4 regions of the Microbulbifer pacificus genome follow, and region 4 is predicted to be linked to each of the others. Evidence: predicted binding sites of a transcription regulator. Region 4 holds the regulator's gene; each other region holds the start of a gene.
What was found. The regulator PhoB, encoded in region 4, activates phosphate uptake and scavenging genes when phosphate is short. The targets are predictions, from matches to a motif close to TGTCATAAANNTGTAACA.
Positions count from the first base shown of each region.

Region 1 (3,423 bases), 830 kb from region 4:
CACCCAGGAGAAATGTGTTCCAGTGAAACGTATCGCTCACATGATCCCGAGCCCCACTGCGCCCCGGCGGCACAATTTCCAATACGTGACCAGTACTGTTGCGCGCGCGCGGATTCGCCGCATTTTCATCGCCCGGTGCGCGCTTTTTATTTTTGGTCAGCATCACATAGGTACAATCGTTTACCGGATTCGTCTCCACATCTTCCGGTCGATCCATCGGCGTCGCCCCGAGCAGCTTGGCCGCGCGCCGGCAGTCGATCAGCACATCCGCCTGATTGCGGAATCCGTTTTCCGGCGTCAGCGGACCCCGGCCGAATAACAAAGGCAGCCATGTACCGGCGCCGCCCTCGCGGAATTGCCCGGCGTACAGCGTGCCCTCGCTGAGGAGGTTGCGGTTGTGCGGGTTTTCCCCTGGGCGATAAATACCTGACGAGACGAAGCGGTACACAAATTGGTGTTCATCGTCGTCGCCGCCGTAGGCCACGATCGGCTGGCCCGGTTTGCTCACCAGGGTAAACCCCTCGTGCTCGAAGCGACCGAGCGCGGTGAGCTTGCGTGGCGTTGACTGGGGATCGTACGGGTCGTATTCCACCATCCAGCCGAAGCGGTTTGGCTCATTCGGTTCCACCGCGATATCGAAGCGGCGGTCGTAGTCGCCCCAGTTGCGATTGTCCGGGGAAATGCCAAAGGCGTGGTGATTGCGTGCTTCCACCTCGTCCGCGACATTGTCCGGGTCGCCCTGAAAAGCGCCGCCAAAACCCTCCTCGGCAATCAGTACTGTGCCCCAGGGAGTTTTACCGCCGGCGCAGTTGCCGACAGTGCCGAACACGCGTGTGCCGCTGGGGTCCTCATTGGTTTGCAGGCGGGAGTCGCCGGCGGCAGCGCCCACAATATCCATGGCGGTGGTCAGGGAGATCCGGCGGTTGTAGGTGCTGCCCACCACTGGCTGCCAGCCGTCTGCGGCCCTCTCGATTTCCACCACACTGTGGCCACAGGCCTGTTGTTCCACCGCGATATGCTGGTCGCTGGTGCCGCGGATGGAACTCGCCTCGGTGTATCCCGCGAACATCAGGTGGGGCTGGGTGTACTCGTGATTGACACACAGCAGACCGCGCTCGCTGTTCCTGCTGAGGCAGTGCTTGTCGCCCTCGCCGGGCCCGGCCTCGGGGTCTAGTGGCAGGAAGGCGATGAAGTCGTTGTTGTAGCCGAAGCGGCGCGATTGTTCGCCGGCGTCCAGTTTTTCCGGTGCGAAGCTGCCGGCAAAGGCGTCCAGTGGATCACCCCAGCGCAACAGCAGGTCCGTGGCGTAGCCGTCGGGAATATGGTGGCGGTGATCCAGCCGGTGGGGAATTTCTGCAAATGCCAGGTTTTGTCCGGTGGCGCTTGTTTTATCTGCACCGCAGCCGGTCAGCAGGCTGGCACCGCCACTGGCAGCGGCGGCTGCGGTAACAGTGCCGAGGGTTTTGAGCAGTGTGCGCCGGCTGGGATCGTACGGCGCGGTGTCCGGAGCTTTCGGGTTATTGTCTGTCATAAATTATTCACCTGGCTGCAATATTTCCCTGGCCTGTTTGCGGATAGTTCAATTTTAGGCAATCTCCGCGCTGACCCTTTTCATGTTGCGCCCAGCGTAGCGACGCTATATGACAAATTTAAAAAAAGCGTAACGCAAACTTCACATCCCGAGACTAGCCTGCGCCCCATCAAAATAACCGCCATGAAAACGGGACGGGCAGCCATGACTAAAACTGTATTCAACCTCAAACTGGTGGCGCCGCTTGCCGCCGCCATCATCAGTATCAATGCTGCTGCACAGGAAGCACCGACTGCGCAGGGTGAACCGATGGAAACCATCGTGGTTACCGGCCAGGCCGCCAACGCCCGCAGCGATATCGAGCGCCAGCGCGACTCCAACAAGGTGATCGCGGTGCAGACTTCCGAGGCCATCGGTGAGCTGCCGGATGCCAACGTGACCGAGGCGCTGCAGCGTATGGCTGGCGTGTTTATTGCGCGCGACCAGGGCGAAGGACGTTTTGTGGGCGTGCGCGGTATCGACCCGAACCTGAACGCTTCTACCATCAACGGCATGAGCCTGCCGGCGCCGGAAACCGACAGCCGCGCGGTGGCGCTGGACGTAATCCCGTCCGACCTGCTGGCGAGCCTGGAAGTCTTCAAGACTTTGACCCCGGATATGAGCGCCGACTCCATCGGTGGCGCGATTGAGATCAAAAGCATCAACGCGCTGGACAAGCCCGGTCAGACTTACAGCGTCAATATCGAAAACGGCTACAGCGATCTGCAGGATGAAAACAGCCCGAAAATTTCCGGCAAATACACCAATCGCTTTGACCTGGGCGGCAGCGAGCTGGGTGTGGCACTGGCCGCCAGTCATCAGGAGCGCAAGTTCGGTTCCGAGAACATCGAAACCGACGGCGTGTGGGAAATGATGGAAGCGGAAGATGGCACCGAAGCCATCGGCGCGCCGGAAATCGAGCAGCGCGACTACACCATCACCCGCGAGCGCACCGGCCTTGCCGCCAACTTCGACCTGAAAGTATCTGATAGCAGCCTGGTGTATCTGCACACCCTGTACTCCGATTTCTCCGACGCCGAAGAGCGTCAGCGCAACTCCTTCAAACTGGACAAGGGCGATCTGCAGACCATCAGCGCAAACTCCGCCACCTGGTCCGATGCCACCCTGGACAAGTCCCTGAAAGATCGTAAGGAAGAGCAGGAAATTCTGTCACTGGTGTTCGGTGGCGAGCACAACCTGAACGAGTGGGGGATCGAATACGCACTGGGTTACTCCCACGCGGAAGAGGCCGAGCCGCACCGCCGCGATACCGGTTTTGAGCAGAAGCACCTGGAGCTCGGCTACAGCTCCGCCGGCGACATCCCCACCCTGTTTGCCAGCGACGCCGCCGCCATGGACGCTTCCCAGTTTGATCTGGATGAAATTGTCATCGAAGACAACTACACCGAAGACGAAGAAGTGAGCTTCCGCGTCGACGTGCGTCGCGATATCGAAATGGCCGGCAACCCGTCCGAGCTGAAGTTCGGTCTGCAGGAGCGTCGTCGTGAAAAATCCGGCGACCTGAATGCCACTGTGTACAGCGACTTCGGCGGCGACTACACCCTCGCCGACTTTGTCATGAACGATGTGGATTACGGCCTGGCCGCGTTCGGCCCGGGGATCAGCAAGGCGAAGCTGAACGCGTTCATCAACGAGAACCTGGGCAGTTTCGAAATCGACGAAACCGAGACCGCGTTGAGCTCAGCGCGCGATTACGTGATGAACGAGGATATTTCCGCGCTTTACGTAATGAACGATATCGACTTCGGTCGCGCCAATCTTGTGTACGGAGTGCGCTACGAAACCACCGATTTCAGTGCCCAGGGTTACAGCGTCGCCGAATCTTCCGAGGC
Region 1 covers NZ_CP137555.1:1,455,513-1,458,935, reverse strand. Annotated here, with positions in the region: gene R5R33_RS06570 (PhoX family protein) at 1-1,531, opposite strand, end outside; gene R5R33_RS06565 (TonB-dependent receptor) at 1,736-3,423, shown strand, end outside.
Region 1: a site for PhoB is predicted at 1,640-1,657, ahead of R5R33_RS06570 (PhoX family protein). Genes of this name have one in related genera too.

Region 2 (3,423 bases), 1.9 Mb from region 4:
AGGGTTTTTGCCTGGTCGATGTCACCGCCGATGGTCACTACCGCATTGTTGGGGCCGTACCAGCGCAGGAAGAAACGTTTCAGATCGTTCACGTCAGCGCGGTCGAGGTCTTCCAGCCAGCCGATGACCGGCCAGGAGTAGGGGTGGCCGTCCGCATAGGTGGCGGCGAACATGGTTTCCAGGGCGCGGCCATAGGGGCGGTTGTCTACCCGCTGCCCGCGTTCGTTTTTCACGGTCTCGCGCTGGACTTCAAACTTTTCTTCGGTGACGGCTTCCAGCAGTGCGCCCATACGGTCCGACTCCAGCCACAGCACAGTTTCGAGCTGGTTGGCCGGTACGGTTTCGTAATAGTTGGTACGGTCGGTGTTGGTGGTGCCGTTCAGGGTGCCGCCGGCCTCCTGAACGAGGCGGAAATGCTCTTCATCCGCCACGTTCTTCGAACCCTGGAACATCATGTGCTCGAAGAAGTGGGCGAAGCCGGAGCGGCCGGCATCTTCGCGGTTGGAGCCCACATGGTAAGTGACATCCACATGCGCCAGCGGGTCCGAGTGATCTTCGTGCAGAACCACCGTCAGGCCGTTGTCGAGGACAAACTTGCGATAGGGGATTGCGATTTCCGCGCCGTCCCCGTTGAACGTTTCTACCAGGGTGACGCCCGCGGGCAGCGTGATCTGGCTGTTGGAAGCTGCATCTTGCGGGGTTGCTTGCGAGGCAGAATCCTCAGTTCCCTTGCTGCAGGCTGCGAGCAGCGCAGCGGCGAAAATCAATGAGATTTTGGTGCGGTGCATGTCGGTCGATAGCTCACTTTTTATTTATGCGGAGCCATCGATGCTAGCACATACGACAACATGAGGCCGGGTCGTGCCCCAAAACAAAAAGGGCGCAACGAATGTTGCGCCCTTTGCGTGCTTAAGTTCAGATCAGAACTTGAACTCGGTGCCGACACCGAAGTAGCTGCGCTCGTAATTGTCTGCAGCGGTTTCATCGGTGTAGAAGGTGAAGACCTTGGCCGCAGAAGAGAGCTTGTAGTCCAGTCCCAGGCTGAAGGTTTCGCCGTCGGTCTTTACGATATCGGACTGGCCGTACTGGGCTTTTGCGGTCCAGTTGTTGATTTTGTAGGCGACGGAAGTCAGCCAACCGTCCTGCGTGCTGCTGTCGGCTTTTTCCTGCTCTTCGTACAGTCCGCCGACTTGCAGGTTGCCGAAGGTGTACTGGGCAACCAGGCGGTTTACATTCCAGTCATTGGCTTCTACGTCCTGGTCAAAGGCGTAGGCGAGGTAAATGCCGTTGTTGTCGTAGGCGAAAGACACGGAAGTGCCGTTGTCGCGGGTATCGATCAGGTTGCCTTCGGCGTCGAGAATTTCGGCGTCCTTGTGGCTGATGTAGGCAGTTGCGACCTTGAAGCCTGCAAACGACGGGGTGGTGTACTGCAGGTTGTTGGATTCGCGGTTGTCACTCTTGGTGATCAGGCTCTTGATATCGCCTTCCAGGTCGTTGAACAGGTCGACCTTGTTCTGGGCCTCTTTCAGCGGGGTGTCGAATTTGCCGCCGATGATCTGACCGAAGCCGCCTTCCAGGCCAGCGTAGATGTTGCGCTGGCTGAAGGTTTCCTCTGCCTCGCCATCGATATCTACTTCGAATTCCATCTTGTAGATACCTTTGATACCGCTATCCAGCGGCAGCTCGCCTTTGACACCAACGCGTGAGGCGTTGCTCTTGATGTCGGTAACGGCGCCGTCGCCCTCGTCATTGGACTGGAAGGAGGCATTGGCCTTGCCGTAGAAGGTGATCGCATCTTCTTGGGCAAAGGAGGTGGCAGGAAGCACGGCGGCCAGTGCCAGGGTGATCGCGGTCTTATTCATGGTCGGTCTCGTATTTGGCTATTGGTTTGAGCCGTAGCTCGTATGCCGCGCATTTTGCTTCTGATTTGTTACAAATATGTGAAAGATGAAAGGTTGGTGTAAGTTTTATTGCAGTGGGGGGTGTAATAAATAGCGGTATGACAGGTTAGGCGTGTCTGTGGCCGCGATTCGGGCCCTTGAACCGGGCTAACGCCTTCGTTTTAATGCCATTTGGGGCATATGCACCAGGAAGGTGTGCCGATCGCCGCTTTGTGCAGCGCAAGCGGGAAAGGGAATTCAGGGGGCTCGGTGAAGGGAGTGAGCAGGCTGGTGGCCGCTTTGTGGTCACTGGCGGTTGGCATTGGCCAGGTAGCCTTCTGGCCCGTATTGCCGTGGAATGCGGATTTCGCTGCGGCGCTGCTGCTCGGCCTTGTGCTGTTAGCGCTTGTGGCCGCCATTGGTGGTAGCTTCTCCCGACTCCCGGCAGTGCCGCGATATGTGGTCTGCTATCTGCTGCTGCCATTTGCACTGGGGAGCTGCTGGGCGCTCGGCGCAAACCATCATTCGCTCGCTGCACGTCTACCGCTGGCCCTGCATGGCACTGATCACCGGGTTACGCTCGAGATTGACGATCTGCCGCAGACCGCCGCCGCCGTTGCCAGCTTTGGTTCTCCCCGGTCCGTCCACGGCTATTTCGACAGCCGGTTTCGCGCGCGGGTACTGGAATCAGACCTACCGGACTTTATCGGCAAGCGCCTGTTGCTCAGCTGGTACGGGTTGCCGCCCGATTCTGCCGCGACACTGACTCCGGGCAGCCGCTGGAGTATGACGCTCCGCCTGAAGCGCCCGCGCGGCAGCATCAATCCCCATACCTTTGACTACGAAGCCTGGCTGCTGGAGCAGGGCATTTTCGCCACCGGCTATGTCCGTGACCGGGTTACCGCACCCGAGTATCTGGCGGCGGGAAACGGTATCAGCTCGGTAGTTAACGGCATCCGCGAACGCCTCCGTCAGCGCATAACGGGCGCCTCCAACGACGCCAGCGATATGGCCCAGGAAGCCCTGATCCGCGCGCTTTTGCTCGGGGACAAAGGCGGCATCGATACAGCCACACAGGATCTGTTGCGCAGGACGGGTACCGCCCACCTGTTGGCTATCTCCGGGCTGCATGTAGGCATGGTTGCCGGCTTCTGCCTGCTCATCGGTGGGCTGCTGAGCCGGGTGGTTGGTGTATTCCGTCCGCATAATCCGGTGTTGTTGGCCGCAGCGCCAGGGTTGCTGGCTGCACTGGCTTACACACTGCTTAGCGGCGCGTCGCTGTCCGCCCAGCGGGCGCTGGTCATGACGGCGATCGCCATCGCGGCCCTGGTATTGCGGCGCAGGGTCAGTGCGGGCCTGGTTTTTGTTGCGGCACTGAGCTGTGTGCTACTGATGCAGCCACTGGCGGTTTTGAATGCGGGTTTCTGGCTTTCGTTTATCGCGGTGGCGGCATTGTTGCTGCGATTTCGCGGTCGCAGCAGTACCGACAGCAACGGATTTGATGAGGGGCGGTCTGGCCCGGATCAGGGCCGTATCGCGGTCC
Region 2 covers NZ_CP137555.1:4,166,885-4,170,307, forward strand. Annotated here, with positions in the region: gene R5R33_RS17635 (M16 family metallopeptidase) at 1-788, opposite strand, end outside; gene R5R33_RS17640 (porin) at 921-1,862, opposite strand; gene R5R33_RS17645 (DNA internalization-related competence protein ComEC/Rec2) at 2,160-3,423, shown strand, end outside.
Region 2: a site for PhoB is predicted at 1,929-1,946, ahead of R5R33_RS17640 (porin). Genes of this name have one in related genera too.

Region 3 (3,423 bases), 820 kb from region 4:
GCTGGTTGCGCACCAGGTAGGCCAGGTTTTCCTGTTCGCTGCGGCTGAAGCCCGCCATATCCGCGTGCTCGATCATGAAGGCGCCGAGCTTGCGGAAACTGCTGTGGGATAGGGCGAGACCGATTTCATGCAGATCCGCGGCCCAGCTCAGCATGCGGCGTTGGCTTTTCAGTGAATGTGGATTCAGCTGCGCGAAGAATTGCAGCGCTGTACTGGCGACCCGCGCGGCCTGCTCACGATCGATTTCTCCGCGCTCCATTAGGTTGGCAATGCTATCCGCACGGCGGTCGCCACCGTGGGCACGCCCGGCCAAGTCGTGGACGATACCCTCGCGGATCGCATAGGGAGAAACCTGCATGACCTCGATATTCAGCTCGCGAAAAATTCCATGCAGAATGGCGAGACCGGAGGCGAACACCGGACGGCGTTGCGGATCCAGGTACGGCAGGTCAATGGCGTCCACGGTTTTGAAGTCGGCCACCTTGTCCGCGAGTTTGTCCAGGTCGTTGCGATGAATCGGCAGAAGTTCCCCATCATTCAGGATTCGCGCCACCGACTTGATGGTGCCGGAGGCTCCGATGACCACCGAGTCGTCGGCAATATGCCGCAGCTCCTGCAGCTCGGCCTGGGCCGCGCGGCGGGCGCGCACAAAGTTGTTGCGTTTGCCGGCGTCGATCTTGCCGCTGTCAAAAAAACGGCGATTGAACGCCACGCAACCCATATTCACGCTCTGCAACTGGCGCGGGCCTTCCACTCCGCGCACCAGTTCGGTTGAGCCGCCGCCGATATCCACCGCGCAGCGCAAGCGAGGCGGACCCTCTGCGGCGGCCATCACGCCGGAAAAAATGAGTCGGGCCTCTTCCACCCCGGAGATGATCTCGATGGGTGCGCCGAGAATGGCTTCCGCCGCCTCCAGAAATCCATCCGCCTGTGTGCTGGCGAGGCGCAGGGTATTGGTACCCACCACGCGCACATTGTCCGCCGGCAGCCCCTGGATCACCGGGGCAAAACGCCGCAGCGCTTCCAGCGCCCGCTCCACCACCTCCGGCGCCAGGTTGCGCTCGCTGTCCAGACCATCCGCCAGGCGGACCATGGCGCGGTCGGTGTGCAGGCGTACCATGCGTTGTTCACGGAATTCTGCTAACAATAGGTGGAAGCTGTTGGAACCCAGGTCGAGCGCTGCATAGCGCTCGTGGTTGGGTTCCGCGTTGTTGTCATTTGTCATGTTTTTTCTTGTCAAATATCTGAAACAAAAATGTAGCAAACTGCGCGACCTTCAACCTGGCCATAGCGTGTTCCTATAATCTTGAAAACCATAGAAACTGTATTGCCATTCGGCTTTATGTCCAATGATGACGCGGGGGCTAGCGAAAGTCTCAACGAGAAAGCACCAGAGAGTATGGCAAACGACATCCCCCTGTACCCCAAAGAGCTCAGTTGGCTCTCCTTCAATGCCCGGGTATTGCAGGAAGTGGAAGACGAGAGCGTGCCGATTATCGAGCGCGTGCGTTTTCTTGGCATCTTTTCCAACAATCTGGATGAATTCTACCGCGTGCGTGTGGCGGATGTGCGGCGCCTGGCCACCTTTGCCAAGGGCAGTGCCCAGAAAGACCAATTTGGTGAACTGCTGGGGAATATCAATGAAAAGGTGTTGCGCCTGCAGGCCCGCTTTGGCAACGCCTACGGCAAGGTCCTGAAAGATCTTGGGCGCAACAATATCCACCTGATCAGTGAGCGCCAGCTTACCGACAACCAGCGCGCTTACGTGGAGGAATATTTTCACCGCGAAGTGTTGCCGGAGCTCGAGCCCTTTTTTATCGACGATCGCGAAACGATGCCGCTGCTGAACGAAGCGAGCATTTACTTCGGTATCTATCTCGAACTTGAAGACGGCAGCCTGCGCTTCGCGGCCCTGGAAATTCCCACGGATATCCTGCCGCGCTTTATCGCCATCCCCCACCGGGAGAAGAAAAGCGAAAAAGTCTACATCGTGCTCGACAATGTAATCCGCGCCTGTCTGCTGGATGTATTCCGCTATGTGATGCCCATCAACAAGGCATCCGCCTATACCTTCAAAATCAGCCGCGATGCGGAACTGGAACTCGGTGAGCACGTCACCCAGAATATCGTCGATCGGCTGGCCAAGTCGCTGAAAAAGCGTAAGCAGGCGGAGCCGGTGCGGCTGGTGTACGACTCCAGCATGCCGGAGGCACTGCTGCAGCTGATCAAGAAAAAGCTCAAGATGGGCAGCTACGACAGCTTCACGCCCGGTGGCCGTTACCACAATTCGAAAGACTTCATGAGCTTTCCGGCGGACAGCCGGCAGCACACCTACCGCCGGATCAAACCGCTTCCCACGCTGCCCGACAGCGCGAATATTTTTGCCTGGCTACGCGAGCGCGACCGCCTGTGCTACTACCCGTATCACGACTTCCGCGTTATCACCAAGTTGCTCGCCTCCGCCGCCATCGACCCCAAGGTGCGGGAAATTCGCATCAACCTGTACCGGGTAGCGAAGAACTCCCGTGTGGTGGCATCACTGGTCAACGCCGTGCGCAACCAGAAGCAGGTGACCGCGGTGGTGGAACTGCAGGCGCGCTTCGACGAACAGGCCAACCTGCACTGGTCCAGTGAACTGAGTGATGCGGGTGTGGATGTCATTTACGGTGTGCCGGGCCTTAAGGTGCACTGCAAACTCGTGTCCATTGTGCGCGAAGAAGACGGCCGCGACCGCTATTACAGCCACTTTGGTACCGGCAATTTCAACGAAAGCACTGCGCGCTTTTACTGCGATTTCAGCCTGCTTACCGGCGACAGTAAATTGGGCGAAGACGCCTACCGGGTATTCGATTTTATCAAGCAGGCCCACCTGCTGCCGGACTACCGCCACATCTGGGTCTCCCCGCACTCGAACCGCCCCAACCTGTTGGCCGCGATCGACCGCGAGATTTCAGCGGCGGTCGCCGGCAAGCCTGCGGATATCTTTATCAAGTGCAACAACCTGGTGGATTCGGAAGTGATCGAGCGTCTGTATCGCGCTGGGGAGGCCGGCGTACGGGTACGGATCATCGTGCGCAGCATGTGTGCACTGGTGTGCCAGACAAAAGGTATTTCCGAAAATATCGAAGTGATCAGCCTGGTGGACAAATTCCTCGAGCACGCCCGTGTATACGCCTTCCACAACGATGGCGATCCGCAGGTATATCTGTCTTCCGCCGACCTGATGACCCGCAACCTGGACCATCGGGTGGAGGTTACCTTCCCGCTGTTATCGGCGGATCACCGCAAGACGGTGCTGGATATTCTCGAGTTGCAGTGGCAGGACAACCAGAAGGCGCGGCTGATGGACGCGGACCAGAGCAACAGCCTGATCGCCAATCGCAACAGTGCGCGCAATGTGCGTTCGCAGGATGCGATTTACCG
Region 3 covers NZ_CP137555.1:1,467,057-1,470,479, reverse strand. Annotated here, with positions in the region: gene R5R33_RS06620 (Ppx/GppA phosphatase family protein) at 1-1,225, opposite strand, end outside; gene ppk1 (polyphosphate kinase 1) at 1,400-3,423, shown strand, end outside.
Region 3: a site for PhoB is predicted at 1,235-1,252, ahead of ppk1 (polyphosphate kinase 1). Genes of this name have one in related genera too.

Region 4 (3,423 bases):
TTTCTGTGTGGGGAAATTGAGGGTAAACGTACTGCCGCGGCCGGGCACACTGGTGACCGAGAGGTTGGCGCCGTGGCGCAGCAGCACGTGTTTGACGATGGCAAGGCCGAGGCCGGTGCCGCCGCTCTCCCGCGAGCGACCTGCGTCCACGCGGTAGAACCGCTCGGTGAGACGCGGAATGTGTACCGGATCTATGCCGATACCGCAGTCCTTCACGGAAAAATGTCCACCGGCCGCATCCAGCCGCCAGCGCAGCTCAATGGGACCGCCATCCGGGCTGTATTTGACCGCGTTGAACGCCAGATTTGCGAATGCGCTGTGCAGCTCCCCGGATGTGCCGGTAATCGTGCAGTCTTCAATGCACTCCACCGAAATCTCGTGACGCCCGCCACTCAATGACCGGGCTTCACCGGCTACCTGCTCCATCAATTGCCGCACCGAAACCTTGTCGCGGCCGCTCTCGCGCTCGGACGTCTCCAGTCGCGCCAGTAACAGCAGATCATTTACCAGCCCGGTCATGCGCACCGTCTGCTCGCTCATCTGCGACAGTGGCCGTTCCCAGTTGCGCGGCGCCTGGCCGCTCATTTGCAGGGTTTCCAGATAACCCGCAATCACCGTCAGCGGTGTGCGCAGCTCGTGGGAAACGTTCGCCACAAAATCCCGCCGCATCTGCTCGAGATTGTGCAGTCGCGTCACGTCGCGCACGATCACCAGCGCCTCATCGTGACCGAAGCGCGTCACCTCCATAGTCAGGATGCGGGAGTCATCCCCCGGCGCCGGCAGCGTAATCGGCTCCAGCGACGGCCGGCCGCGACCGAACATGCGGTTGTACATATGCTCCACAAATCGTGGATCGCGCACGAAATTGACCAGCGGCTGGCCCGCGTCATCCGCCTGCAGCCGCAACATCTGCCCCGCTGCCGGGTTCCACCAAGCCAGATTCCCCTCGTCCTCCAGCGCCACAATGCCCTCGCGCAGCGCGCTGGTACTGTCCTGTACCCGGCGCAGCATGGAGTGCAGCTTCTGCTTTTCCTTGCGGTGGCGGCGTTGCATGCGATAGAAATCGTCGGAAATATCCCCCCACACCCCGAAGCTTGTCGGCGCCGGGCCGCGGCGGCCGTTGCTCAGCCAGTGATCGAACTGGTTCTGTTGCCACAGCAGCCAAAACAGGTACACGGCGAGGCCGGCACACAGCGACATCCACCAGTGGCCACTGGAGAAACCGAGGATGGTGGTGCCTAGGGCGATAACGATAAAGCGCGAGAACTCGCCAATACTTCGATCGAGCATGATGGTTGGGCCATCTGAATAGGTGGGTGAATTCCGCAGACTGAAAAGCAGTCCGCAGAATTCTAAGCGAAGGTCGGGTGCCGGGTATGTGTTTTTGAAAGCGTCGGCGACATGGACGTCGCCGACGCAGCGTACAGGGATGTATTTACAGCGGTTTCAAAAACGCATACCCGGTGGCCGGCCGCCACTGGACTCTCCACGGAGTCACACAAATCTGGAGAAGGAGCTTACACCCTTTCCACGGTCTGTACAGAAAAGCGGTAGCCGGTGCCGCGTACGGTCTGGATATAGCGCTCGTGGCCGTCGATGGTCAGCGCCTTGCGCAGGCGGCGGATATGCACGTCTACGGTGCGCTCCTCCACATACACATTGCCGCCCCACACATGGTCCAACAGCTGCGTACGGGTATAGGCGCGCTCCTGATGCGACAGGAAAAACGTCAGCAGACGGAACTCCGTGGGTCCCATATCCACCGGTTGGCCATTGATCGTCACCCGGTGGCTGATCGGGTCCAGCACCAGGCCGCCCGCGGTCAGCGGCTCCTCCGGTGCACTCGGGCCAGTACGTCGCAGCACCGCCTTGAGGCGCGCTACCAACTCGCGGGGAGAAAACGGCTTGGTGATGTAATCGTCAGCGCCGGTTTCCAGGCCCTTGATCTTGTGATCCTCCTCGCCCTTCGCTGTCAGCATGATGATCGGCAGCGAGGATGTCAGCTCATCCCGCTTCAGGCGGCGGGCCAGCTCAACCCCGGATACATCCGGCAGCATCCAGTCCAGCAGCACCAGATCCGGCTTCTCGTCGATCACCAGCGCGTGTGCCGTCTGTGCGTTTTCCGCCTCGAGGCAGCGGTAGTCCGCCATCTCCAGCGCAATTCGCAGCATGTCCCGTACCGGGGCTTCGTCGTCGACTATAAGGATCGTTTTGCTGTGCATCTGCCTGCCATACCCTAACTGGTTGGTGTCACTTAACTGACTTTTCTCAGAGTGGCCATTTAACGTCACTTTAATGACAAATATATGACAGGTGTTTGGCAATCACGACTTTGCCGGGTAAAGCCAACTTCAACTGGCGAGGAAGTGGAAAAAAATACCCAAAAAAATCGCCGCGCCGACCAAATTGTTGTTTAAAAATGCCTTGAAGCAGGGGTCTCGTTGTCGATCCCGTACCAGCCACTGCTGGTAGCTGAACAGCGCCGCGGCAATCGCCACCCCACAGTAATACAGCGCGCCCAGCGCCTCGCGGCTGCCCAGCATCAGCAGCGCAAAAACCACCATAACCTGCAGGCTGCCGGTCATCACCCGGTCCATGTCGCCGAACAGGATGGCGGTGGATTTGACGCCAATTTTTAGGTCGTCATCCCGGTCCACCATGGCGTAAAAGGTGTCGTAAGCCACGGTCCACAGCAGGTTGGCGGTAAAGATCAGCCAGGCCACCGCCGGCACTTCCCCTTGCACCGCCGCGAATGCCATGGGGATACCCATACTGAAGGCGGCACCGAGCACCACCTGCGGCAGGTGGGTGTAGCGCTTGGCGAAGGGGTAGCAGAAGGCCAATACCAGCGCCGGCAGCGACAACAGCACGGTAAGCTGATTGGTGGTGAGCACCAGCAGGAACGCCAGCAGCATCAGCCCGGCAAACAGCAGCAGAGCGCCTCTGGCGGTGGCTGCACCGGTGGCCAGCGGGCGCTGGTTGGTGCGCTTCACATGGCCGTCAATATTGCGATCGGCAAAGTCGTTGATGGCGCAGCCGGCGGCGCGCGTGAGGATCACACCGAGGGTGAATACTGCGAACAGATGCAGACCGGGCCAGCCTTTCGCGGCGATCCACAGTGCCGACCAGGTGGGCCACAGTAGCAGTAGTGAACCGATGGGGCGGTCGAGACGGGCCAGCTGCCAGTAGGGCAGTATCTGCGGCCAGCGCTGTTGTATCTGTTGGCTGATCACTTGCATTGGATTTTCCCGGAATTCACTCCCGCTCAGGCGCTGGGCGGGCTATGGGGATTGAAACTGCTGAGGAAGGTTTCCGCAACCAGCAGGGGTTTGTCGCCGAGCCAGAAGGTGGAGCGGCGGCCCCAAGCGCGCGGAGCCATGTCGGCGAGCGCTTCCAGCGAGGATTGGGGATTGCGCGCGAGCT
Region 4 covers NZ_CP137555.1:2,289,644-2,293,066, forward strand. Annotated here, with positions in the region: gene phoR (phosphate regulon sensor histidine kinase PhoR) at 1-1,290, opposite strand, end outside; gene phoB (phosphate regulon transcriptional regulator PhoB) at 1,518-2,222, opposite strand; gene ubiA (4-hydroxybenzoate octaprenyltransferase) at 2,352-3,239, opposite strand; gene R5R33_RS09885 (chorismate--pyruvate lyase family protein) at 3,266-3,423, opposite strand, start outside.